One region of the Syntrophomonas sp. UBA5494 genome, then DNA from elsewhere that is predicted to be linked to it. Evidence: riboswitches for the same ligand, from Rfam matches in the RefSeq annotation. Region 1 holds a riboswitch; each other region holds the start of a gene.
What was found. A riboswitch is a leader RNA that binds a small molecule or an ion and turns the genes downstream of it on or off. The one in region 1 is predicted to bind molybdenum cofactor.
Positions count from the first base shown of each region.

Region 2: it holds a riboswitch for molybdenum cofactor, as region 1 does, so the genes downstream of both, hypA (hydrogenase maturation nickel metallochaperone HypA) here and fdnG (formate dehydrogenase-N subunit alpha) in region 1, are expected to answer to the same signal.
Region 3: it holds a riboswitch for molybdenum cofactor, as region 1 does, so the genes downstream of both, B3W37_RS07905 (S-layer homology domain-containing protein) here and fdnG (formate dehydrogenase-N subunit alpha) in region 1, are expected to answer to the same signal.
Region 4: it holds a riboswitch for molybdenum cofactor, as region 1 does, so the genes downstream of both, B3W37_RS12445 (ABC transporter substrate-binding protein) here and fdnG (formate dehydrogenase-N subunit alpha) in region 1, are expected to answer to the same signal.

Region 1 is NZ_DIPG01000015.1:24,770-32,496, reverse strand. It holds partial or broken gene fdnG (formate dehydrogenase-N subunit alpha) at 1-1,207, opposite strand, end outside; molybdenum cofactor riboswitch at 1,531-1,649, opposite strand; gene B3W37_RS02055 (glycosyltransferase family 2 protein) at 2,481-3,419, opposite strand; gene B3W37_RS02050 (GtrA family protein) at 3,419-3,847, opposite strand; gene wsfD (glycan biosynthesis hexose transferase WsfD) at 4,078-5,598, shown strand; gene B3W37_RS02040 (electron transfer flavoprotein subunit beta/FixA family protein) at 5,734-6,501, shown strand; gene B3W37_RS02035 (electron transfer flavoprotein subunit alpha/FixB family protein) at 6,501-7,406, shown strand; gene B3W37_RS02030 (FAD-dependent oxidoreductase) at 7,491-7,727, shown strand, end outside.
Region 2 is NZ_DIPG01000147.1:9,065-16,791, forward strand. It holds gene B3W37_RS16455 (DUF3842 family protein) at 1-76, shown strand, start outside; gene B3W37_RS16460 (FmdE family protein) at 99-698, shown strand; gene B3W37_RS16465 (CooT family nickel-binding protein) at 706-1,506, shown strand; molybdenum cofactor riboswitch at 1,817-1,940, shown strand; gene hypA (hydrogenase maturation nickel metallochaperone HypA) at 2,059-2,403, shown strand; gene hypB (hydrogenase nickel incorporation protein HypB) at 2,410-3,069, shown strand; gene B3W37_RS16480 (hydrogenase small subunit) at 3,154-4,218, shown strand; gene B3W37_RS16485 (nickel-dependent hydrogenase large subunit) at 4,218-5,666, shown strand; gene cybH (Ni/Fe-hydrogenase, b-type cytochrome subunit) at 5,680-6,330, shown strand; gene B3W37_RS16495 (hydrogenase maturation protease) at 6,342-6,806, shown strand; partial or broken gene hypF (carbamoyltransferase HypF) at 6,939-7,727, shown strand, end outside.
Region 3 is NZ_DIPG01000069.1:157-7,883, reverse strand. It holds gene B3W37_RS07910 (Ig-like domain-containing protein) at 14-1,642, opposite strand; gene B3W37_RS07905 (S-layer homology domain-containing protein) at 1,710-5,318, opposite strand; molybdenum cofactor riboswitch at 5,647-5,765, opposite strand; gene B3W37_RS07900 (alcohol dehydrogenase) at 6,034-7,089, opposite strand; partial or broken gene B3W37_RS07895 (Na-translocating system protein MpsC family protein) at 7,447-7,727, opposite strand, start outside.
Region 4 is NZ_DIPG01000111.1:31,644-39,370, forward strand. It holds gene B3W37_RS12415 (4Fe-4S dicluster domain-containing protein) at 1-682, opposite strand, end outside; gene B3W37_RS12420 (YmaF family protein) at 952-1,323, opposite strand; gene B3W37_RS12425 (Spo0E family sporulation regulatory protein-aspartic acid phosphatase) at 1,588-1,740, shown strand; gene B3W37_RS12430 (Spo0E family sporulation regulatory protein-aspartic acid phosphatase) at 2,434-2,592, shown strand; gene B3W37_RS12435 (ketopantoate reductase family protein) at 2,706-3,620, opposite strand; gene B3W37_RS12440 (class I SAM-dependent methyltransferase) at 3,795-4,631, shown strand; molybdenum cofactor riboswitch at 4,817-4,935, shown strand; gene B3W37_RS12445 (ABC transporter substrate-binding protein) at 5,014-6,093, shown strand; gene B3W37_RS12450 (FecCD family ABC transporter permease) at 6,163-7,227, shown strand; gene B3W37_RS12455 (ABC transporter ATP-binding protein) at 7,229-7,727, shown strand, end outside.

The DNA of each region.
Region 1 (7,727 bases):
TTTGGGGAGATCCGGTTATTTTGCATACCGTATCGATGTCATAACGAGAATAGTGTTGCTTCATGAGTTGGAAAACGCTACGCGGGTGCTGCAGGGTTTCATCCTTCAAGATATTGTTGTTTTCATCGTATTGATAATCCCAGCTGCTAACATCGTAACTTTGCTTAGTTTCGTTCCAACCGGAAAAGAAACCGTCTTTAAACTCATAATCATCTCTGACAAGGAAAGCTGCATTGGTATAATTGACCACATAATCATGGTGATAGAGCTCGTTGTCCAGAATATACTTGATCATGCCGCCCAGGAAGGCGATATCGGTGCCAGAACGCATAGGACAATAAAGATCGGCCACTGCGGCAGTTCGTGTGAAACGGGGATCTACACTGATTATTTTGGTCTGGCGTTTAGGATCAAAACGCCCCTTGTTCAGCCATTTCATACCGATGGGATGGTTTTCGGCCAAGTTGCTGCCCATGATTAAAGCACAGTTGGTATTTTTCATGTCAATCATGGAGTTGGTCATCACTCCTCGTCCGAAGGAAGGAGCCAGGCCGCCCACAGATGGTGAATGGCAGAGCCGGGCCTGAGTTTCCAGGTAAACTACACCCAGCGAGCGCATCATCTTGGATAGTAGATAGCATTCCTCATTGTCCAGGGCTGATCCTCCAATTGAGGCTATTTTTTCGGTCCGGTTAACGATTACTTCACTTCCATCAGACAATGTCTCTTTGTGAATGAAACTCTCATCGCGGGTCTGCTTGATCCGCTGGGCGATTTCATCCAAAATCCAATCCCACTCTTTTTCTTCCCATTTCTCTGATCCAGGAGCCCTGTATAAAGGCTTTGCTACCCTCCTGGGATTGATGATCTGCTTTCCGGTTTCAGGTTCATATATTTCTCTCAGATTAAACATGGCTGAACCTTTGGGACAGGCGCATCCTTCATTAACCGGATTATCAGGGTCTCCAACCACGCTCAATAACTTAACAAATTTATCATCCTTTTTTTCCGCATAAACTACCAGACCGCATCCAGAACCGCAATAAGGACAAACAGTTGGTACCGGACTAACATTTTTTGTGCGCAGTTCTTTGATTACCGCTGCAGAAACAATGAGATTAAAACCCAAAGCCGACCCTAAACTTGCAGCTGCAACCGTAGCTCCGCCTCTTTTTATAAACTGACGGCGGGTTATTTTGCCGTTCATTCTCTTCCCCCCATTCAAATCATTGCGATGCAAAGGAATGATGATTACTGCCATTGTGAGATTCTAGATTACATTTGGACTAGCTTGTCACTAAAATTATTAAGCCTGCGAATCTTGCTATGCGGTCCTGACCAAACTTTTTAAGGTGTCCGCCCTAAAACGAAAACCTCCTAACTTTAATCAGGAGGCTGGTCACAGGATGTACACTGACCATAAAGCCGCAGTTTGGTGCGGCTTCCTCCTTGCCTGAAAAGCCAAGAATGAAGTAGCAGTTTGCCTCAGGACTCATAACCTTCATAATCAGATCTTGGAGACTGAGAAAACTGTTCCGGTAGATGACTCTTTTCCAAGCAAGGGAGATAAAACCGTTTCCAGATTTACCGCGGCTAAATCCCCAATGGCTGTCGCTTTAGGGGAATCAGCTCTGGAGTCAGCGTAAGACATATTAAATTTTGACTATTATGCGAGTATACAGGGTTAAAGCAGTACTGTTTCAACAGTGAACATAGGAGAGCAAATTCCTGAAAGGCTATATGGATTCATCACCTTCAACCGGGCCAGTAGCTGGTATTAGAATGGAAAGCAGTCATACCGGCATAGCGGATAGGTTGAGAAAGGCTCCCATTGGTTTAATTCTCCATTTTTGGCACTGTAGTTTGAAACAAAACGAACCACCGGTTCATATGAAGCATGTCACATTAAACGCTTTGTGGTTGACATAAACCCTGCACTTGAAAGCACTTTCTCACCTCCTTTAATACCGTTATCTTAGCGGCTGGAATAATGAAAACATTTCAGCTTAATAAAAGCATTTTGTTTATAAGCGGAAAAATGAATTCATTGCACCAACTATTATAGTTCTGCATATAAATTTATATTCCTTCTAATAATATTATATATAACCAAACATTATATATGCTAACAACAACAAACCCTCCCGAGATGGAGGGGAGGGGCGTTTCGCCCTTGACGGCAGGCAAGCGTAATCCCCACTGAATCATACATGAGGAGGATACGCAACGTTGCAAGGGCTGGTAATGCCTCAACATAAATTTTAATCATCTAAATGCATATGCGGAAAAAATGGCACGAATCAGCCAATGATAAAAGGCGGTTAGAGCTGGTTCGCTATATTTAAGTAAACTGATAGTGAGCGAAAATAAATCCCCGCTTAATATTGATAAACGGGGATGTAACATATTACTCGTTAACTACGGTTAAGATTTGCCGGCTAACCCGTAAATTTCTTATTAATACCAATTGATTCTTGGCTTCAGTGGCATTCGTCACTGTATTCCTTGACGATGTAAATGGGCCTGCGCTTGGTTTCCAAATAGGTTCTGGAAACATATTGGCCGACTATGCCGGTGCAAAACAGCTGAATCCCGGTAATAAACAGCAGAATACAGACCATAAAGGGCCACCCGTATATAGAACCGCCCCATAATAGGTATTTAACGGCCATGGCTACAATCATTACAAAAGATACCAAGAAAAAAACCAATCCTATCACCGAAGACAACGCCAACGGAGTGGTGGAAAAGGCCATGATCCCATCCAGTGAATAAGAATAGAGCTTCCAAAACGACCATTTAGTCTGGCCGGCAGCTCTTTCCTGATTGTCATATTCCATCCACTTGGTTTTAAAACCTACCCAGGCGAAAATACCTTTGGAAAAACGGTTATATTCACAGATCTGCAGAATGGAATCCACCATTTGGCGGCTCATCAGCCTGAAATCCCGGGCTCCATCCACCAATTCAATATTGGAGATAGTATTGATTATGCGGTAGAATTGCCTGGCGAAAAACGACCTCACCGGCGGCTCGCCTTTGCGGGTGGTTCTTCTGGTGGCAACACAGTCATAGCCTTCATGCTTTATGATAAGGTACATATCCTTGATCAGCATGGGCGGATCCTGCAGGTCAGCATCCATGATAGCCACATAATCACCCCGGGCGTTTTTAAGACCCGCATAGATGGCCGATTCTTTTCCGAAATTACGAGAAAAAGACAGATATTTAACCCGCTGATCCCGGCGCTGTAAATCTTTAATTACGGGCAGGGTGCAGTCCTGTGAACCGTCATCGACAAAAACGAATTCAAATGCCACAAACGCCATATCCGCAGCCAGTTTTGACACCTCGGCATAGAAATATGGCAAAACCTCCTGTTCATTATAACAGGGCACTACTATCGAGATTGTTTTCATTACAGCACTTCTCCTTGACCTTTATCTTGAAATACTATGTGCTTGCTAAACAGGTAATTGGATATGACCACTATTATATTGGAAATTATTTTGGTCAATAAATCATTGGAGTGAAGCACATCGATCATCACATACATTATTGTCATGTCCAGCAGACCGGAGAACAGGCGGCAGCCAAAAAAGGCCAGACATTGTCCCAAAATGGGAAACAACCCCCGGGCTTTGCTCTCAAAAACAAAGAGATGATTGGTGGCATAAGCGAATAATACCGACAAGATCCAGGCTATGAGGTTGGCCTTCAGGTAAGGTAAACCCGCCAGTTTGGCCAGGCCGGAATAGGCCAATATATTGATCAGTGTGGTAAGGCCGCCGTACCCCAGATATAAAACCAGAATCTTATATTTCTGATATTTGGCCTCAACCTGCATATATCCACAAACCTTCTCGGTTAAAACTCAATTTGAATCAATCCAATCTGTGTCTGAGCAATTCTGTAGACTACTAGTGTATTTTTCCCACAAATGGATAAACTATGCATAGTATTTGTTTGAACTTGTATGCCGGTTTTGCCCTTTATCTGACCTGTGACGGGCAGCGCCCGGAAAAATTGCTTGGTTTAGATTTGCATAAGGTTTTTTAGAAATAGAAGAAGGTTGAGATGAGAAGATATAATTTGTTGAAGTATTTATGGGTCGTATTGGGGCTGGTGGGTTTATTGATCATAGCCTACGTGCTTTGCCAAAGCCCTCAGCCCGGGGTAGCCGATCAGGGCGATTTTGACAGGGTCATGAATGTTTCCGGCCTGGAACTCAAACCGGAGCAGATTAATGACCCCGGTTTTGTCAGGTTCCTGGACTACCCGGTAACCGAATACAGAATCTCTGCGGTCAGCGCCCCCAACCTGCTTAAGCGCCTAAGCGCCACCAGCATGGCTTATCTGATCACTTTGATAAACTCAATATGCCTGTTATTGGGAAAGGATACTTTTAAAACCGCATATTTGGCTGCTGCCTATGTAATCATGTACTCGTGCGCCTTTTATGTAATATTCAAGCACCTTAATGTGAAAAACCGGTTGAAATTAACGTTATTCGTATTGATAGCCTTTTTTGTGTTTTTGGACGGCAATTACCTGGTGTGGTTCAACAGTTTGTACGGGGAGCCCATGATGATAACCACACTGGCGTTGTATATCGCGGCATGGCTTTACTATATTTATCACCGCTATATAGTAAAATCGGCAAATACCATATTCCTCACCATGGTGCCTATATTCGCGGCGGCCTTTCTGTTTCTGGGCTCCAAATTGCAGGTTATATCAGCCCTGCCGGTTATTATACTCATGCTCATAAATCTGTGGAGAGAAAACCGGGGGTTGTTGAAACCGCGTCAAGTATGGCTGTTCGGAATTTTTTCCCTTATTCTGGTCGCATATTCGCTGGGATATGCTTATACCAATAAGCAGATGAGTGAGTATACCCGTTATAATTCGTTGTTTTACGGAATATTAAAGGATTCCCCCAACCCCGCTCAAGACCTGCTTGATCTGGGATTAAGTCCCGACATGGCAGCAGACGCGGGAAAACACGCTTTTTTGGAAGAGCGGGAATATGTCAGATATGTTCCCCTCAGTGATATAACCAGGGAAGAATTCTATAATAAAATCAGCAATGCTGATCTGGTCCGGTTTTATATTACCCATCCGCAAAGGCTGGCGGCAGGAATGCAATACACTGCGGATCATGCCTTTACTACTTCAACTGTGCTGGGCAAATATCAAAGGGCGGACATTGAGAAACCGGTGAGCGAATTTGACAGATTCACCGCTTGGTCATCCTTAAGGGAGAAATATCTGCCCAGGAGTCTCTGGTTTTTGATATTTTCTTACGGTTTGGCAACAGGCGTTTCCGTACTGATGTATATAAAGAGGCGGGGAGTAAAAGAAGTTGAGTCAGGTTTGCGGCTTTTCTGGGCGGTGATGCTGATTGGCCTGCTGCAATTTCCTATGCCGCTGGTAGGGAACGGACAGGCTGATACCGCCAAGCAGCTGTTCTTGTTTAATTTTACCTTTGACATAGTTCTGGTGGTTTTATCTTGCTTGACACTGAGCCTATTGATAGATTTCTGCCGTTCCCCCAAGACCGCACTCCATCGCAGTGTGAAAGGGGGCGCCTTTTAATCGGGGGCAAACCTATTCTTCCGATATTTACTAGAAATATGGTATAGTGACAGCAATTAAATATTTATAGATGATCGGCCATTTCCGCACAGAGTATACAGGAGATGGTGAACAGAACCAAGAGGAGGTGTTATTATGTCCCAAGTTATCGCCTGTTACAAATGGGTAGTTGATGAAGCGGATATTAGAATTAATACTGATTTGACGGTTGATTTGAGCAAAGCCAAGGGAAAAATCAGCGACTATGACAAAAATGCCATTGAAGCAGCAGTTCAGGCCGCCGCTTCACTGAATGGCAAGGCAATAGGACTTACCTTCGGCACTGCAGAGGCGAAACCGTCGCTCAAAGATGCGCTATCCAGGGGACTCGACGAAGCCTGGTATATAAACGACCAGCAAGCCGGTCAGGCCGATGGCGCCGGCACTGCCAGAGCCTTGGCGGCTGCCATAAAAAGAATGCCGGATGTGAGCCTTATCATCTGTGCGGAAGGAGCCAGCGACACCTACGCCAGGCAGACCGCACCCCGCATTGGCGCACTGTTAGACCTGCCGGTAGTTACCTCGGCAGGTAAAATTGAGATCAGCGGAAACACCTTGACTGCCGTCCGTATACTGGATGACTGCCTGCAGACAGTAAAGGTGGAGCTCCCTGCTGTAATAGCGGTGCTGCCGGAAATCAACCCCGCACCCATACCCGGTCTTAAGGCGGTTCTGGCGGCCGGCAAAAAACCGGTTACCGAATTGAAAACGCAAGACCTGGGCATCGATCTGGCGCCTAAAACCTCTGTAACAGAATTTAAGGGCTATATTATGAACCGCAAGAACATCATCTTCAATGAAGGCCAGACTGCCGACAAAGTCAATGCACTGGCAACTGCGCTCAGAAAGGAAGGTGTGCTTTAATGGCAGGCGTTTACATATACAGCGACAAAACCGATATTGCCCAAGAAATCATTGGATTTGCCAGAGCGGCAGGAAAAGAAGCCATTCTGTTGACCCTGAGCGAAAAAGATGCCCAGGCCCTGCAAAATTCCGGAGCCGATAAGATCTATGTTATCGACGGCAAGAGTGAGCTGATAGAAAATTACTCCAAAGCCATCGCTGATTTGTTGACAAAGGCGAATGCAGAATTTTTCGCGGTTGGCGCCACCCCCCGGGGAAGAGATTTGGCCGCCAGGGTAGCCGGGTATCTGGATTGCGCGATGGTCAGTGACGTATCCTCCATCGAGTATAGCGGCCAGAACTTACAATGTGTAAGGATGATGTACGGAGGTGCGGTACAACAAAATGAAGTTTTATCTGGCCTGAGTGTTGTTACCGTTTCAGCCGGAAAATTTGAGACGGTTAAAGGTGAAGCCGCCATACAAACCCTGGAACTTGAAGCCGACACCCGGGTAACCGTGGTGGAAACGGCACCTGTTGTTAAAGTGGGGGTAGACCTCGGCAAGGCTGATAAAGTAGTTTGTGTGGGCATGGCCTTGGATAAAGCCGAAGATCTTCAGATAGCCCGGGATCTGGCCGAAGCCGTCGGAGCAGAGCTCGGCTGTACCAGGAGCATAGCCGAAGAAAGGCACTGGCTGCCGGTAGAGAGCTATATCGGCATATCCGGAGCGGTTATAAAGCCCAGGCTGTATATGTCCATGGGTGTATCCGGACAGATTCAGCATGTCTATGGGATTCGCGACGCACAGCTAATCGTTGCTATCGACATCAATGAGAAGGCTCCCATATTTAAGGCTGCGGATTACGGCATTGTAGGAGACCTGTATGAAGTAGTTCCACTGCTGACCGAAGCACTGAAGAAATAACGCTTTTAAAAAGGGCTTACTGCCGGTTTGTTTTCAGGCTGATAAAAGGCAAACCGAATCTTTGTTTGAGGGAGGGGTAAGTTTTTGAGCAGTGAGGATAAATTTGATGCCATAATAGTCGGGGCCGGACCGGCCGGGAGCGCCTGTGCCTATACTCTGGCCAAAGCGGGCAGAAATGTACTGGTAATAGAACGCGGGGATACCCCGGGATGCAAAAACGTGACCGGCGGCCGCCTGTATACCTACGCCCTGGAGATGCTGGATGAGGGCCTGTATGAAGAAGCGGCCCTGGAAAGAAGAGTAACCCATGAGCAGATCATG
Region 2 (7,727 bases), on a different contig from region 1:
TTTGCCCCTTCAGGTAGATCAACTGGTAGCCAGAGTTCGAGCTCATTGCCAGATGTGCCAAGATGCCGACAGGTAGAGAATGAAAGGTGGTTTATTATATGTGTAAAGACATGACCCCGTTAGAGTTAGCCATACAATTCCACGGCCATATCTGTCCCGGTTTATTGATGGGAGTTCGAGCCTCTCAGTTGGCTATGCAGCATCTTGACCTGAAGCGGGACCAGGATGAAGATGTTGTGGCCATTGTGGAAACGGATTCCTGTGGCGTAGATGCCTTGCAGGCCATTCTGGGTTGTACCTTCGGCAAAGGCAATTTAATTTTTAAAGATTATGGGAAAGCGGTCTATACCGTAATTAACCGCCAGGATGGCCGGGCGGTGCGAATTGTTCAGCGAAGATCAGCCTCTAGCGGGAAAACCGGACAGCGTTATCGTGAGCTCAAAGGCCGTGAAGATCTTAATCCGGCTGAAAAGGAAGAAATGGAGCAAGTTCTGCAAGAACTGTTTGAGCAGTTGATGACCTGCCCTTATGAAGAGCTGTTTGACTGGCAGGATGTTGATGTAAAACTGCCTCCAAAAGCCAGTATATATTCGACCCTGACCTGCAGTCATTGCAAAGAGGGGGTCATGGAACCGAGGGCGATTAAAACAGCGGATGGGGTATTATGCATACCCTGTTTTGACCTGCAAAGGAGGTAAATCGTTCATGTGTGAAGCCAATGTCTATCTGCTGCGCGACGGGCAGGAAGAACTCTTGATGGAAAAGGTGGATAGGGTTATTCCCGGGGAAGAACACACCCTGTTCATGGAGAATATATTTGGGGAACGCAAGGTCATCAAGGCTCGTATCCGTGAACTGGAACTGGTGCACCACCGCATCATAATTGAAGAGATCCCTCAACAGGCCGTAGTTAGGGAAGGAGAGTTGTGGCTGGAACCGGATACTGACCACGGCCATTTTCATGAAGGTGAAGAAGTCGGCCTGAAGCTGTTTAAGGGATATAATATGCAGCCCCAAAAAGATGCCGATTTGGGGGGCGTAACAGCTTTTATGGCCAATAGCGGGGGGAGACGCGATCTGCAGATTCACCATCATGAAGGGCAGTATATGCTTCACCCCGGGCAGGAAGCTGACGGACTGATTCAGGTGATCGTCCAGCAGTCTGGAAACAAGCAATTGTATGCCAAAATCCTGGTTGAAATTGGTCATCACCATCATCATCACATTGAGGCCGTAGGTCTGCCTGTGGAGATCGTACCCAGCGGATACAGCCATGCCCGCATCGGCGAATATTATGAGGTGCAGTTATCAACAAATGGCCAGCCTCTGGCGGGTGTTGAAATAAAGGCCACCTATGCCGGCGCCGGTGGTCGGGAATACCCGAGGCGGCAAAAGACAGACCATCTAGGTCAGGCCAAATTCTTTTTATCAGCACGAGGGCACTATCTTTTTTCCGCTGAACATGATGGCATAATAAGCACTTTTACCCTGGTCAAAGGTGTTTAAATTTAATTTTCCTCGTTAAGGGGAGATACTGGAAATAGTCTTATCAGATTAAAGTCATTAAAAAACCATGAAGTTGTAACGGGATGAAACCGAAACGCTTCATGGTTTTATTTTGACTGGGCGAGGTGTTTCCCATGTCCATCTTTACACCCGCAGCCAAGGTTTACAACTGATTTACTTGCCTGAATGCAACCGAAACCTTTGTTATTAAATTGCAACGCTCTATTGCAGGAAAAATATTTAGCAGGTAGAATATATAAATTAGAATAGATGAATTAGAATAGATAGTTAACATCATTTTATGAATTACAATTAAATAATTCTCCAAGCCAACAGACCTAAGGCTTTCGCAAAGCTATGGTTAATTGGCCGGGGTATAATTGGAAACGATTATGCCTTCCCGTATTGTGAGTAGGAGATGTCTTGGTACGGCAGACGTTAGCGCTATAATGCGCCTGCTTAGCTTTTTGTGTTTAATTACCCGGCCTCTCTACGAGTCCGGGTTTTTAGTTGTTTTTTTCGTGTAATCGTAATCGGCCTGAAGGAGCACATATGCACGAATTGTCTTTAATAGCGGGGATGATGGATTTGATCCGCAACAGCGCAGACAAAAACCAGATCACACAAATAAGCCGTATCAAACTGGTTGTCGGCAAGCTTTCCATGGCCCTGCCGCATAGCCTCAGCTTCGCTTTTGAAACCCTGGCTCAAGAAGAGCTGTTTAAAGATGCGGAATTGCTGATCGAAGAAAGGGAGATCTGTTGTCAGTGCCAGCAATGTCAGCAACAATACGTTGCTGAGATGCCGTCCCGGCTTTTCTGCCCTTACTGCGGGAGCAGTGACACTCAGATGCTTACCGGACGGGAATTATTTATCGAATTCTACGAAGGGGATTAATGAGAAATGGCTCAAATTCGTATGGAAACCAATATTTTGGGAGCTAATGATATGCTGGCCGCAAAGAACCGCCGCATCTTCAAAGAGGCCGGAATGTTGGTGGTCAATTTGATGAGTTCGCCCGGTTCGGGAAAGACCACCCTGTTGGAAAAAACCATTGAAGGTATCAAAGGGCGCATCAGGCTGGGCGTAATCGAAGGCGATCTGTACACTGATCAGGATGCCATGCGCATTGAAAACAAGGGCGTGGAAGTGGTGCAGATCAATACCGAGGGTACCTGCCATCTGGATGCAAGCATGGTGGAAAAGGCCTGGCGCCGCCTGGCCCATCATCCCATCCAACTGTTATTTATAGAAAATGTAGGCAATCTGGTATGCCCGGCCGAGTTTGACCTGGGCGAACATTTTAAGGTCGTGGTTTTGAGTACCACCGAGGGTCATGACAAAGTATTAAAATATCCCCTGGTTTTCAACCAGGCCAGGGCAGTGGTACTCAATAAAATAGACCTTTTGCCATATACAGATTTTGACATGGATGCTTTCAGCAGGGACCTGCAACTGGTAAATCCTATGGTTAAAGTTTTTCGAGTTTCAGGTCGCACTGGTGAAGGAATAGATCAATGGAACCAATGGTTGTTAGAGGAGGTGGGAAAGCAGCACTTTTAAAGCCAAGCTAGATTAGAGAGAAAAATAGTGATTGGGATTATATGGCAGCTTATTCACAAAATTTGTTTCGGGGGGAATAGGTAAATGCCTACCAAACTAAGCAGACGTGATTTTATACGTCTTTGTGCCGGAAGTGCGGCAGCGATATCAATGACGCCATTGCTGGCACCACTACTTACCGAGGCGGCTGAAGCAGGTGCGCCCCCGGTAATCTGGCTGCAAGGGGCCGGCTGTACCGGATGCTCAGTATCTTTACTCAACACCGTACATCCTGACATACAAAAGGTTTTATTAGAGGTTATCAGCTTACGTTATCATCCCAATATATCCGGGGCCGCTGGGGATTTGGCCATGGAGGAAGGGATCTTTAAAGTCGCCGAAGAGTACAAGGGGAAATTCTATCTGGTAGTTGAAGGGGCGGTCCCCACTGGTGCAAACGGAAAATTCTGTATGGTTGGGGAAAGAGACGGGCACCACATTACTTTCGTAGACCTGGTAAAAGAAGTGGGCAGCAAAGCCGCAGCCATTTTGAACTTCGGAACCTGTTCAGCATACGGCGGAATTCCAGCTACTCCGCCCAATCCTACCGGCTGTAAATCGGTTCCCGATATTGTGAAAAACGTTCCTTATATAAATGTACCCGGTTGTCCTCCGCATCCCGATTGGATGGTGGGTACTATTGCCCATGTATTGCTATACAATGATATACCTGAGCTGGATCGCTTTGGCAGGCCGACCATGTTCTTTAAGGATATCATTCATGACAATTGCCCCAGAAGGCAATATTTCGACAACGCCATATTTGCCAAGAACTTGAGTGAACCGGGATGTCTTCTGGAAGTAGGATGCAAAGGTCCTATCGCTCACTGTGACTCCACCACCCGCCTGTGGAATGGCGGTACAAACTGGTGTATCAAATCAGGTGCACCCTGCCTGGCTTGCACCGAACCACAATTTCCCGGCTGGCCGGTATATGCGCGTGTGCCTGAGATGCCTATCGCTCCTGGTATTACCGCTACCACTGATCAGATCGGGATTGTGCTGGGGGCAGCTACCGCAGTCGGCATTGGCGGACATTTAGCCGGCAATATCGCCACCGGGCGTATTGGCCCTAAAAAGCACAGTGATGAGAAGGATGGTGACAACTAATGGCGCAGAAAATCATAATAGATCCCGTAACTCGTATAGAAGGACATCTGAAGGTGGAAGTAGAGGTTGAAAACGGGGCAGTCATAGACGCCCGCACCAGTGGCACTCTTTTCCGGGGACTGGAACTGATCATGCGCGGCCGGGATCCCCGGGATGCTCAGCAGATTATGCAGCGCATTTGCGGGGTATGTCCTACCGCTCATGCCACCGCCGGCACCCTGGCTCTGGATGATGCTTTTGGTATCCAACCGCCTCCAAACGGAAGGATTATACGCAATCTGATCTTCGGAGCCAATTATATACAATCCCACATTCTGCATTTTTTCCATCTGGCGGCTCTGGACTATGTCAAGGCCCCGGAAGGGGTTATGCCGTTGAATCCTCAATACGCCGGGGATTACAGGCTGCCTGCCGACATCAACGCTCAGGCGGTGAATAACTACCTGAAAGCCCTGGAAATGCGCCGCAAAGCCCAGGAGATGCTGGCCATCTGGGGCGGCAAAATGCCGCATGTTCAGGCCATCGTTCCCGGCGGGGTTACCGAACTGCCTGACACTCAAAAAATTTATGAATTCCTGGTGCGCCTGGAAGAACTGACTGATTTTATAAACAATGTATATGTTCCTACCGTGAAGGCGGTGGCGGGAGTATATTCAGATTGGTTCGATATCGGGCGCGGCTGCATGAATATGCTGGCTTACGGCGGATTCCCTCTCGAAGAAGGGGAGGACCATATTAAAAAACAGAAATTCTTCCCCAGCGGGGTGTATGTACGCGGACAGTACAAAGAACTCGATCCTTCGTTGATAACAGAAGAAGTCAAATACTCCTGGTATAAGGATGACACCGGCGGCAACAGTCCGGATATGGCAGTAGTCGAACCCGATGCGGATAAGACAAACGCTTATTCCTGGCTGAAAGCCCCGCGCTACAACGGAGAACCCATGGAAGTAGGGCCTCTGGCCCGCCAGTGGGTGCTCAAGCAAAAAGACCTGGTGGAAATGGGTCCCAATAAGGCTTTTTCCGTTATGGGACGTCACTTTGCCAGGGCGGTGGAGACCTCAGCCATGGCGGCTGCCATGAAAGAATGGGCATTGCAATTGAAGCCGGGCGAACCGGTAGCTGCTCCGCACAAGATACCTGCAGACGCACTGGGTATGGGCCTCACTGAAGGTTCCCGCGGAGCCCTGGGACACTGGCATAAAATCGAGCATGAACGCACCAAGGTATTGAACGCCGTGGTTCCTACTACATGGAACGCCGGTCCCAGGGATGTAAACAATGTGGCCGGGCCGATGGAGCAGGCTATTATGGGGGCGCCTTTGGCAGATCCGGCCAATCCCATTGAAGTGGTTCGAATCATCAGATCAATGGACCCCTGTCTCGGGTGCGCCATCCATGTTATGACTCCGGACAAGAAACAGATCAGCCAGTTCATCGTAAACTAGGGGGTGTTGATAAATGAAAAAAATGGAAAACCGGCACTCCATAGCTATTCGATTGTTTCACTGGAGTAATATGATCAGTATTACCCTGCTGATTCTGACCGGGTTCTATATTCATGCGCCCAACAGCTTCAGGTGGCTGTTTTCAAACATGGATACCCCCCGTATGCTCCATTTTGCCATGGCCTATGTCCTGCTGTTTGGGGTGATCGGACGGGTGTATTATGCCATCGTGGCCAAAGACGCTCATAATATCGTATTCCGGCCTATTAAAGACACCCTCAATTTCCCCAGCATGATCAAGTATTATCTATTTATGGCAGACAGCCATCCCTATTACGGGAAGTATAATCCCGGCCAGAAGATGATGTATACCGGCTGGCTGTTTATGGCACTGGTGCAGATTATAACCGGTTTTGTGCTCTACGCTCCCAATGCCTTCCCGGCTTTGGCTGGTTGGATGGGAGGGCTATTAGCCGTCCGCATTATTCACTATGTGGTCAACTGGTTATTCGTATTGTCGGTTGTAGTCCACGTTTATCTGGATGTATCAGAAGGCATCCCGGTGCTTATGTCCATGTTTACCGGAAAGATTCCGGCAGGAGCCCATGGGGCCCCCGGTGAATCCCATACTGCAGACAGCGATGGCCGCAGTCTGGGTGCCTAAGGAGGCTTGCCTTGAAGCTTATCGTGGCTGGAATCGGAAATGTATTGATGAAGGATGACGGCCTGGGTGTTTATGTGATTCAGAAGTTGTCTGAACGCCCCTGGCCGGAACAGGTTGAACTGGTAGACGCAGGCATCGCCAGTTTCGAAATCTTGGATGTATTCTGCAGCGCAGATCACATCATTGTAGTAGATACCATGACTGCCGGAGGAGAGCCCGGTACCATATACCGGGCCCCTCTGGAAGAATTGGGGCTGATAAGCAATCCTGCAGTGACCTCATTGCACGAGTTGCATTTCACCGAAGCCATCAAGATGGTTAACCTGATGGGGTACCACCCTCAGGTAATCGTCTTCGGGGTTGAACCATACCAGGTCGAACTGGGCATGGAATTGAGCCCGGTAATCGCGGAGAAAATACCCCGGTTATTGGAATTGGTTGAAGCGGAGATTCATCATATTATAGACAGTAAGTAGATAGTCGCTTGCTTCAAGCATGCTAACGGCTTTGGGGCAGAAATTCCGGTCTTTCCGCCATTGCGAGGCTGTTTAAACCACTGCTTCTCACGATTATTGTCCCGATATCCGCCAACGCGGTGGGGGTAGTATATGACTCAACATATAAGCAGTAAACGTTTTACTATTAAAGGAATCGTCCAGGGGGTGGGATTTCGGCCTCACGTATACCGCCTGGCGGTGGGATTGGGACTTAAAGGCTGGGTCTTGAATTCGTCCAGCGGGGTGTTCATAGAAGTTGAAGGGCTAACCTCAAGAGTAGATGAGTTTATCCGCACCCTGCTGGAACAGCCTCCTCCTCTGGCGGTAATCAGGAGCTGCCAGGAAGAAGAGCTTCCTATACAGAATTTTGCGGATTTCGTAATTTTGGAGAGTGTCAAGCAAGAAACCCGTGAGGTTATGATATCCCCGGATATCGCCATATGCGGCGACTGCCGCAGGGAAGTCCTTGATCCTGGTGACCGGCGCTATCGCTATCCCTTCATAAACTGCACCAATTGCGGACCGCGTTTTACCATCATTAAGGATGTGCCCTATGACCGGGCCAAGACTACCATGGCAGAGTTTCCCATGTGTCCTGAGTGTGAGGCCGAGTATAGGAATCCACTCGACCGGCGTTTTCATGCCCAGCCCAACGCCTGCCCGGTCTGCGGCCCCGGGGTATGCTTGACGGATAAGGATGGTAAGGCAAATCATGCCAGTGTTATCGATGTATTAAAATCAGGGGCTATAGTAGCGGTTAAGGGCCTGGGAGCGTTTCATCTGGCGGTGGATGCCAGCAACCGCAACGCAGTACGCCAACTGCGGCAGCGCAAACTGCGGGATGCCAAACCATTTGCGGTGATGGCCAGAGACCTTACAGCGGCCAGGAAATATTGCCTT
Region 3 (7,727 bases), on a different contig from region 1:
AGATGGTCATGTTTTATAATCGCTCCTTTGTAAATTGGGCATATTTTTGGCCGGCTCCTGAAAGGAAGAATATCAATAGCATTATGGTCGAATAAATTTTCATACGATCCTGGGCTACTTTTAACGGTAGAGGGATGGTATCAGCCGACATTTCAAAAACCTGCCAGTTGTCATTGACCGGCTGCTGCGAGACCTTGCCAATGCTAGAATCTCCTGCAAGATCCTCTATCTTAGCCAGGTATTGGGCCCGCTCTTCCGGTATGGTTGACTCGGCAGGAAGGGTTGCCTTTGCGGAGGTGTTCGGATCCGGAACAGAAGCAACCTCCGGTTTCGGTTCCGGTTCTGGCAACTGCTGTACAGCAGGCTCAGGGAGGTTTGGCTCGGTACTATTTGTTATTGGAGCAGCTTCCTCATCTTGCTCCTCGTCTGGACCGTTCACTACACAGGTGGCTTTATGATTACCGTCTACGGTAGCAACCGTAATGACAGCCGTTCCTGGGCCAACAACTGTAACCAGGCCGCGATTATCAACTGTGGCAACCCTGGTATCACTGGAACTCCAGATCAGATCCTGATTCGTAGCATTAAAGGGGGTCACTGTCGCCTCCAGCCGGAATGTGCTCCCTACCGGCAGGTCGATTCTATTCCTATCCAGAGAAATTCCCGTGGGCGATCCACCCGGAACCTTGGTCGGATCTACGGCCTTGCCGCTCATATCAGCGGTAAATTTAAATGTTACCACTTCGCTGTCCAACTTTCCGGGGCCAATGGTTATCATTTTAATGATAGTGTCTTCTTTTACTTCAATGGGTTTATTAACACCTTTTACATCACCGCGCTGATCCCACCAGCGGCTGGCGCTCCAGTTAAACATGGGACTATTGATGGTCGGAGTACTGCCATCAGTAGTGTAGTAAATTTTATCCTCGTTATTATTCTTATTGCTTAGTTCAATCTCAGTTCCTACTGGTAATACAGTTCCACTGGGGATATTGGCCTTGGGGTTATCCCACTTTTCGGGAGCGCTAGCAAGAACCTCAATTCTATTTACATACTTAAGAAAAAGGTTGTTGGTCTGCTCGGTTACCGCCCGCTGCCCTAATACGAGCATTAACGCATCTCGGTCGTTCATAGCAGCCGGGTCATCACTACCCTCGGCACTGACCAGAGCCAAAATAGGTTCTACCTCTTCGGCGCCCTCAGAAGACCCGACAATACTTCCGTCGGTAGGATGATTATCCTTTAAGCCTAGAAAATAGTAACGTTTGTCTTCTAATAGTTCTTTAACCGTTAGGGTCACATCATAACCGTCACTGGATATGAACTTGATCAGTGTAGCATCATCCTTGATTCCAGCCTGATTGAGCAATTCTCTTAACTTAACCCCTCGTGCTGTATACCAGCGCTTGGTCGGCCAGGTATTGATCACACTATATATGTGCTCATACTGCTGCATCGCTTCCAGCTGATTGAAGGATAAGGTAAGCGGATTAGCCACACCCTCTCCAGTGATCTCAATTGTGTCTGCGGCTTCAGCTATAGCAATATCAGGTATTGCCAGGCGAGAAAAAAACAATATAAGGAGAAGCCAGGCCATTAATAAGAGCTTAAGATTGGTTTTTTTAAAACTGGTAGAATACACAGCCATACTCTCCCTCTATCGCCTTCCTGGTTCCGCTTACGGTTTGGTTGCTGTGTCTATTTTTGGACTAGGGCCTATGTAAGGCATTAACGATAACGGTAGCCGCCTCAGCCCTGGTTGCATTTCCCTGGGGACGCACAGTGTTATCAGGATATCCATTTATTATTCCGTTTTCCACTGCTGTTGCTAAAGATCCCCTAGCCCAAGCGGAGATACTGCTTTCATCTCTAAATGCTATTTCTTCTATTACCGGAGTCAACTCAGCCACATTCACGATCATGTGAGCCATTTGCTCACGAGTAATATATTCATCAGGCCCAAATTTGTTATCGCCATAGCCCTCTACTACACCGTGATATGCAGCCGTAGAAATGGCCTCTTCAGCCCAGTGGCCGGCAGTGTCAGCAAAGCCTTTTCCACTCTGGGACTTGAGGTCAAATGCTTTTACCAGGATTGAAGCGAATTCCGCCCTGGTAATACAATTGTCTGGTTTAAAGGTCCTGTCAGGATAACCGCCTACAGCCCCAAGTTCAATTAATTGCTTTACATTCTTTTCCGCCCAGTGACCGCTAATATCGGTTAAGGTAACCTCTACTGTATCGTTTGCCGCCATTACTGTAAATTTCGTGAAGTGGCTCACTGGCACGGTAATGATATTGCCAGATGCCTTGCCTGCAATGTCGAGCCACTTTTTCTGGTTTTCATCATAGTAGTAAATGGCCGGAGAGCTTTTAGGGCTAACCTTTTCAGGATCGTATTTAAGCTTAACGGTTACAGGTTTATTAAAGATATAACTGGTTTGACCATCGACGCTGAACTCGTAAACTCCAGCAATTATCTTAAAGCCGGCAGGTGCAGTCGGAGGCTTGCTGACCCGTGCTATTTTTACTTCAACTGGGCTGGTTCCGGCTAATGCTCCGGCAGGAATCTCAATAACAGCATCCTCTCCGAGTTTTACGATACCCCCTTCGCCCGGTTTGATTATTTTAGTCGCCACTGGGTTATCAGCCACCATTATGGCAAACATGGTAAAGTGATCCACCTGAATGCTAATGGTATTACCGGATACTTCGCCACCAATATCAACCCATTTCTTCTCTTTCTGATCATAATATTGGATAGTCAGGGTTTCATCAGCGGCTAATTCCTCAGCATTGAAGGTTAGCTTGATGGTAACCGGTTTTTTAAAACTGTAATTACCCTCACCGTCTATGCTAAACTCATAAACGCTGCCAAGAATTCTAAATCCTAACGGTGCAGCCGGAGGCTCGCTCACCCGCTCTATTGTTACGTCTACCGGACTACTACCAGTCAAAGCTCCGGCGGGAATCTCAATGACGGCTTCCTCGCCCAGGCTTACCTTCCCACCTTCATCGGGCGTTATCTTATCACTTATATTTGTCGCTGTTCCTGTAACCTTGTAGGTAAATTCGGCCACATCGCTGTTTAACTTACCCGGACCTATGGTTATAGCTTTTATGGTAGTATCTTTAGTCAGCACGATGGGCTTGTTAATCTCTTTAACAGTCTCTTCGCCCCTTGAGGCCCACCACCGTTTGGCTACCCAATTGAACATAGGACTGTCTAGATCAGGGGTACTGCCATCAAGAGTATAGTGAACCTTATCCTCATCATCGTAAGGACTATGTAGTTCTACCTCCGTTCCTGACGGTACAGTTCCACTATCAGGATCTGCCGTCGGCTCATCCCATGATTTTGGAGAGTCGGTGAGTATTTCTATTTCGCACACGTATTTTACGAATTGAGGACCAGTTTGCTCCGTAACCGCTCGCTGACCCATCATTAAGAGCAATGCACTGCTATCGTTCATATAATCCGGGTCATCAGTACCCTCAGCACTGACCAGGGCGAGGATAGGCTCGACTGGTGTCGCACCTGCCGAAGAGCCGGGAATATGCCCGTCAGCATCACCGCTACCGCTTTTAAAATTGGGAAAGCGATAACGCTCATCTCTCAACAGTTCTTTAACCGTAAAGGTCATGTAATAACCATCACGGGAAATAAACTTGATCTGCCGGGCACTTCCTTTTATCCCCACAATATCGAACAAATCGCTTAATGTAACCCCTTTCCCCACATACCATTTCTTAGAAGGCCAGGTGTTTATACAACTGTAAACCTGCTGGGACTGGGGCATATCTTCCAACTGGGATTGGGTAAACTCCTGCTGGTTTGTTACCCCATCTCCGGATATAGTTAATACAATGTCCCCGTCAGGTGGTTTAGGATCACCACCGGTAGCAGTAATCTTCTGCGTTACAACGGCATCAAGATAACCTGTGGCAATGACGATTATTGTGTAGTCTCCGATAGCAGTGAATACTTCAGAATCAATGGTAATTACACCAGCAGCAATACTGTATTTGTCGGTAATAGAAGTTCCATTTACCGTTACCTCGGCAATTTTCTCACGCCATAATTCATTATCAGCAAAAGTCAGCTCTATGGTGTTTCCCAATTTGTTGCCGGAAGTATCAGCAATTAAGGTCGGAGGGACATAGGCTTCATTTACAAGCAAAGTGAAATCAAAACTATCAGTATTTTCCGGTTCGGCACTATCGGTTACTGTCAGGGTAAAGGTAAAGGTACCGCTTTGGGTAGGCGTACCTTCCAGGGTTGCCCCGGTTAGAATCATCCCTGCCGGCAGCGATCCCCCCGTAATACCAAAGCTATAAGGCTCTATCCCCCCTACTGCCTTGAAAGTATGACCTTCGTATTCTTCATTTAAGACAGCATTAGCCGGGTTGTCATTACTAATTGTAAGGGGTACATAATACGTAAAAGCAACGATATCACTGTCTTCTCTGCCAGGACCGATTACAATGGCCTTAATTGTAGTATCTTCTGTTATTTCAATGGGACGGTTTATTTCATCTAAATCATCCGCTCTCGATGACCACCAGCGGCTGGCAATCCAGTTATACATAGGGCTATCTATGGTTGGGTCACTGCCGTCCAAAGTATAATGAACCTTGTCCTCATCATTAAACTGGCTGTTCAATCTCACCAGTTCACCTACCGGCACCTCCCCTGGCTCTACCGATGCAGTGGGAACATTCCATTGAGATACGGGACCGGTAAGCACTTCGATTTTTATTACATATTTAGCAAATCTGGCATTGGTTTGCTGGGTTACCGCCCGCTGCCCGTACAACAGGTGATTCGCATCGATACGGCTGAAATTTCCCGAATCCAAAATATCATTATAAGACTGAGCGGAAAAACTCTGGTGGGCGATGATAGTTGGTACTGGCACAGCATCTGAAGCGTCACCAATGAGATGGCCAGGCAGGCCGGTATCCATGAAATTAGGGAACCGATACCTGGGTTCACGTAGTTCCTGTAAGGTAAAGGTGGCTTTAAAATCGTCGCTGGACTCAAATCTAATTTGAGTGGCCTCGTCATTTAGCCCGCCGGCCACCTCAAGCAACTCTTCCAATAATACACCTTGACCTCTGTACCAGCTCTTGGTTGGCCAGGTGTTAATAGTGCTGTAAATAACATCCTGCTGTTCCAAATAATAGTCACCAGCTAGTGGTTCTAGGCCCCGGAGCTGACTCTGGGTAATGGTAATTCCCGGACCGTCAAGCCCTGGCCCCGATATGGTAACGTCGCCACCGGCGGCATAAGCGGGATTAGGTGCTAGTAAACTCACCAAACCAACAATTAAAAACCCTATTAAAATAAAGAAAAGATGAAATTTACGTCTTTTATTTACCGTATTCATTAATAATCCTTCACTCCCTTTCTATGAAAAACCGCTCTATTACCAATACCCGGCCTAAATATCAGCATCCGTCATACTGAGTAACAATAAAAATCCATATTAAATTCAATATTTCAATAACCCCCATTCACGTATAGAAAATTGAAGGCAAATAATGAATAATTTTATGCTCAATAAACAAAAACCCCCTGCACGGACAGGAGGTTTTATCTAAAAGCTACTAATAGCAGAAAACCAATGACAGTTTTCTCGCAACCATATAGCTTATAGTACTCCTTTCCAGAAGGGAGGCAGAACCGTTTCCCGTTCTACCCTGTCGGCTTATTCACCATTTCCCACTGATTTAGGCAAATAAGCTCGGAGTTTTAGATTCTGTATAAACTGTTTGGATAATATTTCTTTTGTTTAAATCATTCTATTTAGACTTTAATTTTCCTGCATAATTTAACATTTATCTACATAGTAGTCGAGCTTTCCAGTCCGGTCTGGCCCCCGGCTCATACTCCTGCTGGCTTGGTGATAAGGTTTCTTTCACCAGCTCAGCAGACATCCTGGCCAAACACCAAAAAGCGCCTCATAAAAGAGGCGCCTTTTGGCTTGAACATGAATCCTGTTTTGCCAGGAGACAAATAATTTCTGGTTTCTATTTCTGGTAAGGAGTTACTATCCACTTCAGACAGCCATCTTTCTTGCCGCCAAAGATATCATAGCCTTTAACAATATCATTTAATGGAGCGCGATGGGTGCACAGGAAGCTGGTGCTGATCTTACCGGCCTTGATCAACTTGATCAGTTCTGGAATGCGATTGGCGTTGACCAGACCCATGCTGATTCTGATGTTCTTGATCCACAAGGTGTTCATGGCCAGTTCCTGGGGTTTTTCAAATACGCCGATCAGAGATACTGTTCCACCGGGTCTGACAGCATCGATGGCCATATCGAAAGTGGGTTTGAAACCATTGGCTTCGATAGTAGCGTCAGCGCCGCGTCCTTCAGTCATTTCTCTGATAGCATCGCCGGCATCCCCGTTGAGGGGATTGACTCCAACGTCAGCGATACCGTTCTTCACTGCCCAATCCAAACGTTCCTGATTGATGTCGACAGCCACTATCTTGGAAGGCCCCCACAGCCGGGCGGTGGTCATAGCGCACATTCCAACCGGTCCGCAACCCATAACCGCAACAGTATCGCCCGGTTCGATCTTGGCCTGTTCGGCGCCAAAATAACCGGTTGACAGGATATCGCCGACGAAGAGCACATCTTCCTCCGTCAGTCCCTCAGGAATGCTAAACATCCCCAGGTTGGCATGAGGTACCCGCACATACTCGGCCTGGCAGCCGTCGATCATATAGCCGAATATCCAGCTGCCGGTGGTGCAATGCGAATAAATCCCGCGTACACAGTAGAAGCACTCGCCGCACTGGGTGACACAGGAAACCGCTACTTTGTCCCCTACCTTGGCGTTCCTTACCGCAGGGCCTACTTCCACGACTTCACCCACAAATTCATGGCCGATTATTCTTCCCGGTTCTACTTCCGGCATACCCCCGTGCCAGATGTGAATGTCGGTGCCGCAGATAGTGGAAGTGGTCACTTTTACTATCGCATCATCGGGTTCGATAATGCGCGGTACCGGTACGTCCTCCAAACCGATTTTTTCGGGGCCACGATAAACCAGAGCTTTCATTGTGTCAGCCATTAAAAAACCTCCCTTTTCTTTTCCGAGGGACTGCATGCCCCTCATTTTATCCACCCCTAATTAATACAGAAACAATAAAAGCCGATGGGTTAATTACGCTTAATAAGCGCTTATAACACATCGGTTTTCTTTGGAGCCCCCTGCAGGGTTCTCTACAGACCACCAGGTAATTTGTTGCAGGTTTTGCTCAACGTACCATTACAGGTTAACATGCGGCAAAAACCGCCATATTAACCCTAAAAACAACAAAAGCCGATGGTTAAACGCGCATAAAAGCACTTATAACACATCGGTTTTCTTTGGAGCCCCCCGCAGGGTTCTCTACAGACCACCGGGAATTTCGAGTATACTCTGATTTTAATCTACGCTCGATTTTTCAGTTAATATGCGGTCGAAAACAATCACATGCATCCAGAAATCGTTTTCCGGTTCCAACTCATAGGCATGGTGAATGGCGACAGCGCTCAACCTGTTTTCGAAATAGCCTACGTTGTCAATAGCATGCTGTTTTACCACCTGCATTCGAGCTGCTCTTACCACCTCTCTTCCAGACGGAGTCTTGTTTATGTATTTTTCCGGCTCGGTTAGAAAACCTTCGCCGCGGATAACCAGCATATCGTCCCAAATAACGATTTTGG
Region 4 (7,727 bases), on a different contig from region 1:
CGTCTACGCTGGCAGGTTTACCCAGACCCCGCCTGATTATCCACTCCGCAGCCGGGCCCAGGGTAGTGCATACTTCAAGCGGCGCATCACAGGCTCTACCCAGATGCTGTGCTTTATGGCGGCAGGGACATATAGAGAGCGAGCCCCCGCCGGACTGGCGGATGATCTCCCCGGCCCGCTCATAGTCCAGGACCTCAGTCTCGACCGCTATGGGTATGAGGTGTTCATACACCAGTGTGCGCATGAATTTGGTGTCCCGCCCGGCGAACTCAGTCTGAACCTCTTTATTATCAAAATAGCTGCTGAAAAGCTTGGCCAGTTCCTTCATATCAGCTTCCCTGCCGGCCCGCATGAAAGTATACTCAAAAAAGCCGACAACCATCGGTGTCAGCATATAGTAAAACGTATCCTTACGGGGCAAGTCCATCACCAGTCCCCGTTCAGCCATGCCATCCAGTATTGGTTTCAATCGTTCCATATCCATACCGGTAATACCCGCGATTTTTTCGATACTTACCGGAATCATCGGGAACTTGCTTCCTATCATAGCCTCGCCTTCGGTATAAAGGCGCTGCAAAATTGCCATCAGGGTGTCGTTTATCGGCGCTCCCACCGGATTTTTATTGAGGCGTACCGCCAAAGCACGATAGACCTCGTCTTTGGAGTGAATTATGTGCCCCATAAAATAACCTCCTATACAGTTCGTACTCAATAATAGTAACACAAAACCGAATTTTTCTTGTACCAGCGACGGGAGCGGGGGAAGGTGACGGACGCAGGTCTCCGGGAAAGGCATGGATACGAGACTGAGTAAATGGGGTTGGAAAGCATCCCACTTACGCCTTCCCATGCTTTACTCTCTTTTGTCGCGCTTGCCTCCCTACTAGCCTTTAGCCCCAAAAATTACGCCCATCCTTATTATCTAATGATGGGCGGTTTGGGGGAGCTAATCTAATCAACTAACAGAGGATCTTCAATGAATGTGGTAAACTGGAAATCGTGGTCATGGCCGAAGTTGGTGGTAGTTTCACCCTCTACAAAGTGAATATGCTTATCGTGATCGATATAAATTGCCGGACCCGTTCTTATCCCGATTTCATGGTAATGATTGAAGAAGAAATCAGTGTTGACCAGAATGGCGTGGACATGGCTTTTTCTGTACGGAATCGCTTCACTGGTAACGCCCGCGAACCTGTGGTTATGGAGAATAGCACCCTCTAATGTAGTGCTTCCAGCGAATTCGTGAACATGAGTCTGAATTGCTTCGCATTCCCGCTCACAATGATCCGGTATACAATCATTCTTGGCGGCATGGATTTTAATTTTTGGCAAATGAGATACCTCCTTCCAATTAATTGGTATATCATATGGATAATTATTCCTGGGTGTTACACAGGGCAAAGCGATCGCATTATAGATTACTGGAAATGACTTGATCAAAGAATTCAGAGTTCTTTTTCATCTCATTTTTTAAAGCGCTTCCCCTATCACCTGCGTTTGTCGAAATAATGACAGGCGGATTGCTAAATTTTTACTATATGTTACGCGATATAAAAATCAATCCAGTTTGATTAGGAGGAGACAGTTATGGATCTGGCGCAACGAATTGAAGATCTGCGTTGTAAACTTGATAGGCTGGTTGTGGAGAAAGGACTGCAAGATCCCTTCGTCAGTGAACTTAGTGAACGATTAGATGTACTTATTACCGAATATTATCGGGACAACTTCCGGCCTGTCTGACGGCGGCTCCTTTGATATCCCATATATTTTCATATATGGGAGTGACCGGAAGAAAAAAGCAAATACCATTGCAGGAAATAAGTCTTTTTTGCTGAATACTGGAAATAGCAGGAAGCTAAGATTTGCAGTGAATACCCATTGTAAAGGCTTGCTTTTGCGATTAAGCAGGTTCTATTGTCGAAAACGCCACAACTCAGATACAAATCTTGGAAATTGACGCAATATTTAATAAATATAAGATATATTGATATGTGGACAGCGGTAAGTTAGAATTGAAAAGCCGGGAAAAATGCTATGCTGAATTTAAGGAAGCGCTCAATGGAATTTGTCCATAACATGCCGACAACATTGGTTTTATTGAATTACTAGTACGAAGACACTTTTAACGTTTATTGGGAAGAAGTAATTATCGCATTATATGGCACATCGACAAATCAAGGCTTATCTTTAAAACCCCGGTAAATATTGAGTTCAATGAGTAACTCAAAATAACCTTGAGATCCTGCCGACTATTTTAGTGTTTAGTCTGCCGGGCTTAAATGCTATATCCTTCCGAAGGTCGGAGATCCATTTAAATAAAATCCATAGCGTATTGGTATCAAACTGGATATATTGTCCGATCCTGCAAGGGGTTCTAACCTGCTGCGTATTGTTAGTCGGACAATTTGCTTATGGTACAAAGGGGAATTGATCATGGATATCATTACAAAAATAGAAGACTTACGCTTAAAGCTGACTAAACTGGGGGAAGAGAAAGGATTAAAGCATCCCGACGTTATCAGGTTGAGCAAGCAGCTAGACGACCTTATCATCCAGTATTATCGAGTTCACCCGGAAGAGAGAAAAGAGTAAATAGCCAGGGTTGACAACTGGGGACGGTGGCAAAAAGGACCGTCCCCAATTGTCGCCGTCCCGTGCCTCCGGCCTCATAGACATTTATTCACAAAGATGTCTTTGTTGCTTAACTAGTCTTTGAATCCGAAACTGCGGGCGATCATGGCATAAGTGGTAACCGGCACCCCATATTGCCGGCCCATACGCACCACTTCAAATATCAGCCCGTCTATTTCCGAATCCTTACCCTGCTTTAAATCCCTCTGCATCGAAGTAGAGGCCTTGGGTGACAGATTATCAAGAATCTGCAGATTGGTCTTAACGATGTCCACGCTGAAGTGAATGCCCATGGCCTCGGCCAGGGTATCGATTTCCCGCATCAAGGTGATAAAGGCATCCCTGACCCGCCCCTCCTTCTGCATTTCTCCGGCATCGATATCATAATAGGCTCCGCAAGCCGCCATCGGGGATACATAAGAGAATTTCTGCAGGGCGTCCCTTTGGATGTTATCCGATATCAGGGCGGTGAGGCCGCTTTCCTCCAGATCTCTAGCCACATCTTCAAGCGCCGGCCGGTACTCATCGGAGTTTCTCACTCCGTATACCACCCGGAAAATGTCGCCGGCCTGCAGGATGGCGCCCGGCCTTTTGATCTCAGCGGCTATATAAATGCATCCATCCGTCACCAGGATTTCCGGCAGCATGGCCTGCAGCCTCCCGCCGGTGCCATAAATATTAAGCAAGGGGATCACTACCGTATCTCGGTGGGCGACCCTATTTATAAAAGGGATGGTATCCAGCAGCGAATAACCTTTCACACAGATGAATATCACATCGGGCTGCTCCCGGTAATGATGCATGTCACTGGCTTTCATGGGATAGACTGTGTAATTCCCTTTGCGGGTGGTCTCCATTTTCAGACCGTGTTCCCGAATAGCCTCCAGGTGCTGCCCCCTGTCAATGACGGCGACATCTTTGCCCGCTTCGGTCATGAAGGCCCCAATGCTTCCGCCCGTACCTCCGGCTCCGATTACAAGATATTTCATATTGTCCTCCGCAGTGTCGTCAAATTTCCTTTAATGATACCAATTAACTACATTAATCCGCTAGGGGCAAGAGATGAAGCAAAAGTGTCGTCTCCGTTGCTTCCTTTTGTTCAAAAGGAATTATGTAATTTTTTGTAGAAGTTAGTTTTTAAAAATAAGGGAGCGGGATTTATTATGAAGGGACTTGTTAACTGGGAAGCACTGCAGAAGCTAAGCTTCGGTCCGGCATATGAACGAATGAACAGCGACCCCGCAAAAATGTGGGGCCAGACCGCAGTCATGTACAACAAGATGGTTCAGTTGGAGAAGGAATATACCAAAAGCCAGGTGGAGACTTTTATTCTGGAACCCGAAGACACGGTTCTCGATATAGGATGCGGTCCGGGAAGGTTGGCAATCCCGGTAGCCCAGAAAGTCGCCCGGGTTACAGCGCTGGATGTCGCTCCACAGATGCTGGAAGTATGCGAAGGCAACGCCCGGCTGGCCGGAGTGGACAATTTGTATACCCGCTTGCTTAACTGGGATGATGCTATTATCGGGGACAATCTGGAACAGCATGATGTGGTTATCGCCTCCCGATCAGCGGGTTTACACGATCTCGTCAAGCTAAATGGGGCAGCCAGGAAATATGTATTCGTACTGAGTTTCGCTCAAAGCCCCAGCCTCAAACATGCTCGGGACAGCTTGTTTATCGGAGCATCTGAAGAGGTGAAGCCACTGCCCCCCATGAACCGCATGCTGGGTTATAACCTCACCTTCAATATCCTCTACGACCTGGGTATCGATCCATCACTAAAGGTAGTCACAGATGGTTTTACTGGCAGTTATGGGTCGCGGCTCGAAGCCTACGATGATCTCAGGGTATTATGCGAATTTCCGCCCGAGAACGAGCACATTTTCCGCAGCAATGTCGATAAATGGCTGCTTGATAATCCTGACGGCAGCTGCACTTTCCGCATCGAAACCAAAACTTATATAATGTGGTGGGAGCCTAAACCCCTGAATGTTTAGTCGGCCCAGGCCGGAATTATTCGCATTACGCATTTCAGCAGCCCGGGAAATACATGAAATTCCTACATTTAGGTTTCTCATGTTAACTTGGCGAGAATATGGTAGAATTTTGTTAGTTATTTAGTTATCCAGAGTGATTAGCTTATACTTCTGACAAATTATGCAATGCGGGTACCAATCGAATAGAATATCTGGGACTTCGAGTTTTGGTTCCTAAAGGCTGAGCCCATGGGCCAAAACCGATGAGTTTGTTGGGAAATCGGCAAGCTTTCCGTGTTTGAGAAGAAGGCCATTATAACCGTTTATCAATAAGATAGGCATGTGTTCTTATGGCGCATGCCTATCTTTTTGATGAAATATAATTTCGATTGGGGGTACATAAATGAGGAGAAAATGGTTCGTTTCTATGATGTTAGTCATCGCTGTGATGACGATGGCCGCAGGCTGCGGCAAGGCGCCTCAACCCGCCTCAACCGCTCCCCAGCGCTCAATAGTGGATATGGCCGGGGTTGAAGTGAAACTGCCCGCCGAGGTCAATACCGTAGCCAACTGCTGGCCTTCCAGCAACCAGATCATGATAACTCTTGGCGCAACAGCCAAACAGCCTGCCTATTTCAATATTCTCAAGACTGAGAGCTTTACCTGGATGCAGTACGTAAATCCTGCTATCAAAGAGAAACCGGGCTTTGGCAGCGGTTCCACGGTAAACGCCGAAGAACTGCTGGCCTTGAAGCCGGACCTGGTAATCACCGCCAACGCTAATGACGCTGAGGCTTTCCGCAATGCGGGTCTGACAACTATGTACATGATGTTCAATAATTACCAGGCTCTTAAGGAATCGGTTCTGAAGACCGGTGAAGCACTCGGCGGAAATGCGGTCACCCGGGCTCAGGCTTATGTAAGCTACCTGGATGGCAATATCAAACTTGTCCAGGATCGCCTGGCCGATGTCAGAGCTGAAGATAAACCAACGGTTTATTATCTTGACGGGCAGGCCGGCAAGACAGCTTATTCTACCGGCGGATCGGGAACCATGCAGGAAGAGTGGATCAACATGGGCGGTGGGAAGCTTGCAACTGCTGAACTATTTCAGGGTATGAACAAAGAGATCACCCCTGAGCAGCTGCTCAAGCTAGATCCTGATTATATCGTGATAGGCGGCCTGAACCAGGCCAGCGCTTATAAAGCCCTGATGGAAGATTCCAACCTGGCAGATTTGAAGGCCATCAAGGCAAAGCATGTCTATCGAGTTCCTCAGGGTACTTTCCAGTGGGATCGCTTCGGGTCCGAATCGGCTCTACAGGTAGTGTGGATGGCTAAGACCCTGTATCCCGACAAGTTTGACGGTGTGGATATGAAGCAGATGACCATAGATTTCTACAAGAACTTTCTAAGCTACGATCTTTCCAGTGAATATGCCGATGCCATTCTGGCAGGCAAGAATTCACCCACCGGGCTATAGCAAAACCCTATCCCGATCTCCATAAAGCACTTAGGTGGCAGGGCGGCGGCTCTGCCGCCTTGCAGATTGATGCAAAAGGATTATGTCATGAATAGCACCAGTGTGATTGAAAGCAAAACACCCCGCCATCAGCGGCCTCTCGCCGGAGTGCTGCTCCTGCTGTGTCTGGCGGTCTTTATCCTGTCTATAGCGGCGCTTTGTCTGGGTCGCTATTATGTCAGCTATGAGCAGGTAGTCCGCATTTTAGGATCCTATGTATTCCCCGTGGACCCAACCTGGACTCAGACCATGCACAACGTGGTCATGAATCTGCGCCTGCCCCGAATATTGGCAGCAATTCTGGTGGGTGGGGCCTTGGCTCTTTCCGGAGCCACCTACCAGGGCATGTTTGAAAATCCTCTGGTATCCCCGGATATACTGGGGGTCTCATCCGGGGCCTGTGTGGGCGCCGCCGCAGCCATTTTGCTGGGCTTAGGCAATACCGAGATTCAGCTGTTCGCTTTCTGCGGCGGTATCACAGCGGTCAGCATGGCCCTGGCTATCCCTACCTTGATGCGCAGTAAATCGACCATCGCCCTGGTTCTGTCGGGTGTCATCATCAGCGGGTTTATGATGGCCTTGTTAGGCCTGATGAAATACATTGCCGACACTGAGACCGAGTTGGCGGACATGGTTTACTGGCAATTGGGGAGCATCGCCAAGGTTACCTATGAGAACTTGTTTGCCACCGCCCCCATAATGATTCTTACCGGCCTGGTTTTACTGGCCATGCGCTGGCGTATCAATATCCTCTCCCTGGGCGAGGAACAAGCCCGAACTCTTGGGGTGAATCTGCGTTTTGAACGCGGAGTGGCCATTACTTGTTCCACCTTGTTGACTGCCTGCGCGGTATGCTTGAGTGGCACGGTGGGGTGGATCGGACTGATAATGCCCCATATAGCCCGTATGATAGTGGGCAGTGACAATGTCCGGCTGCTGCCTACTGCCACCCTCATGAGCGCGGGCTTTCTGATACTCATCGACACTGTTGCCCGAACCCTGACCGGAGGAGAACTGCCCCTGGGCATTCTCACCGGATTTATCGGCGCCCCTTTTTTCGCCTGGATACTGATCAAACAACGGGGGGCGATTTAATATGGCATTGCTGGAAGTCAAAGAAGTTGCCTTCGCCTATGAAGGTCATCGCACCATATTTAAGGATGTCAGTTTCAGCATCGACAAGGGAGATCTATTCACTATCCTGGGGCCTAATGGCTGTGGGAAATCGACACTGCTGAACTGCCTGGCCCGCATCCGTCCCTTAAGCCACGGGCAAATTATGCTGCAGGGAAAAGATATGAGCCGCATGTCTGCCCATCAAGTCGCCCAGAAGATAGCCTATCTGCCTCAGAGCATCTATTTTTCCTACGGCTACTCGGTACGTGAATTTGTCGTTATGGGGCGCACCCCGCACCTGGGAATGTTCAGCCGGCCCCGGAAGCCGGACTATAAGCTGGTTGATGAAACCATCGCTATGATGAACCTCTCCCATCTCGCCAACAAGTCGGTGAACCAAATCAGCGGTGGGGAACTGCAGCTGGTGTGCATAGCCAGAGCCATCGTGCAGCAGCCCGAAATCATTTTGTTTGATGAGC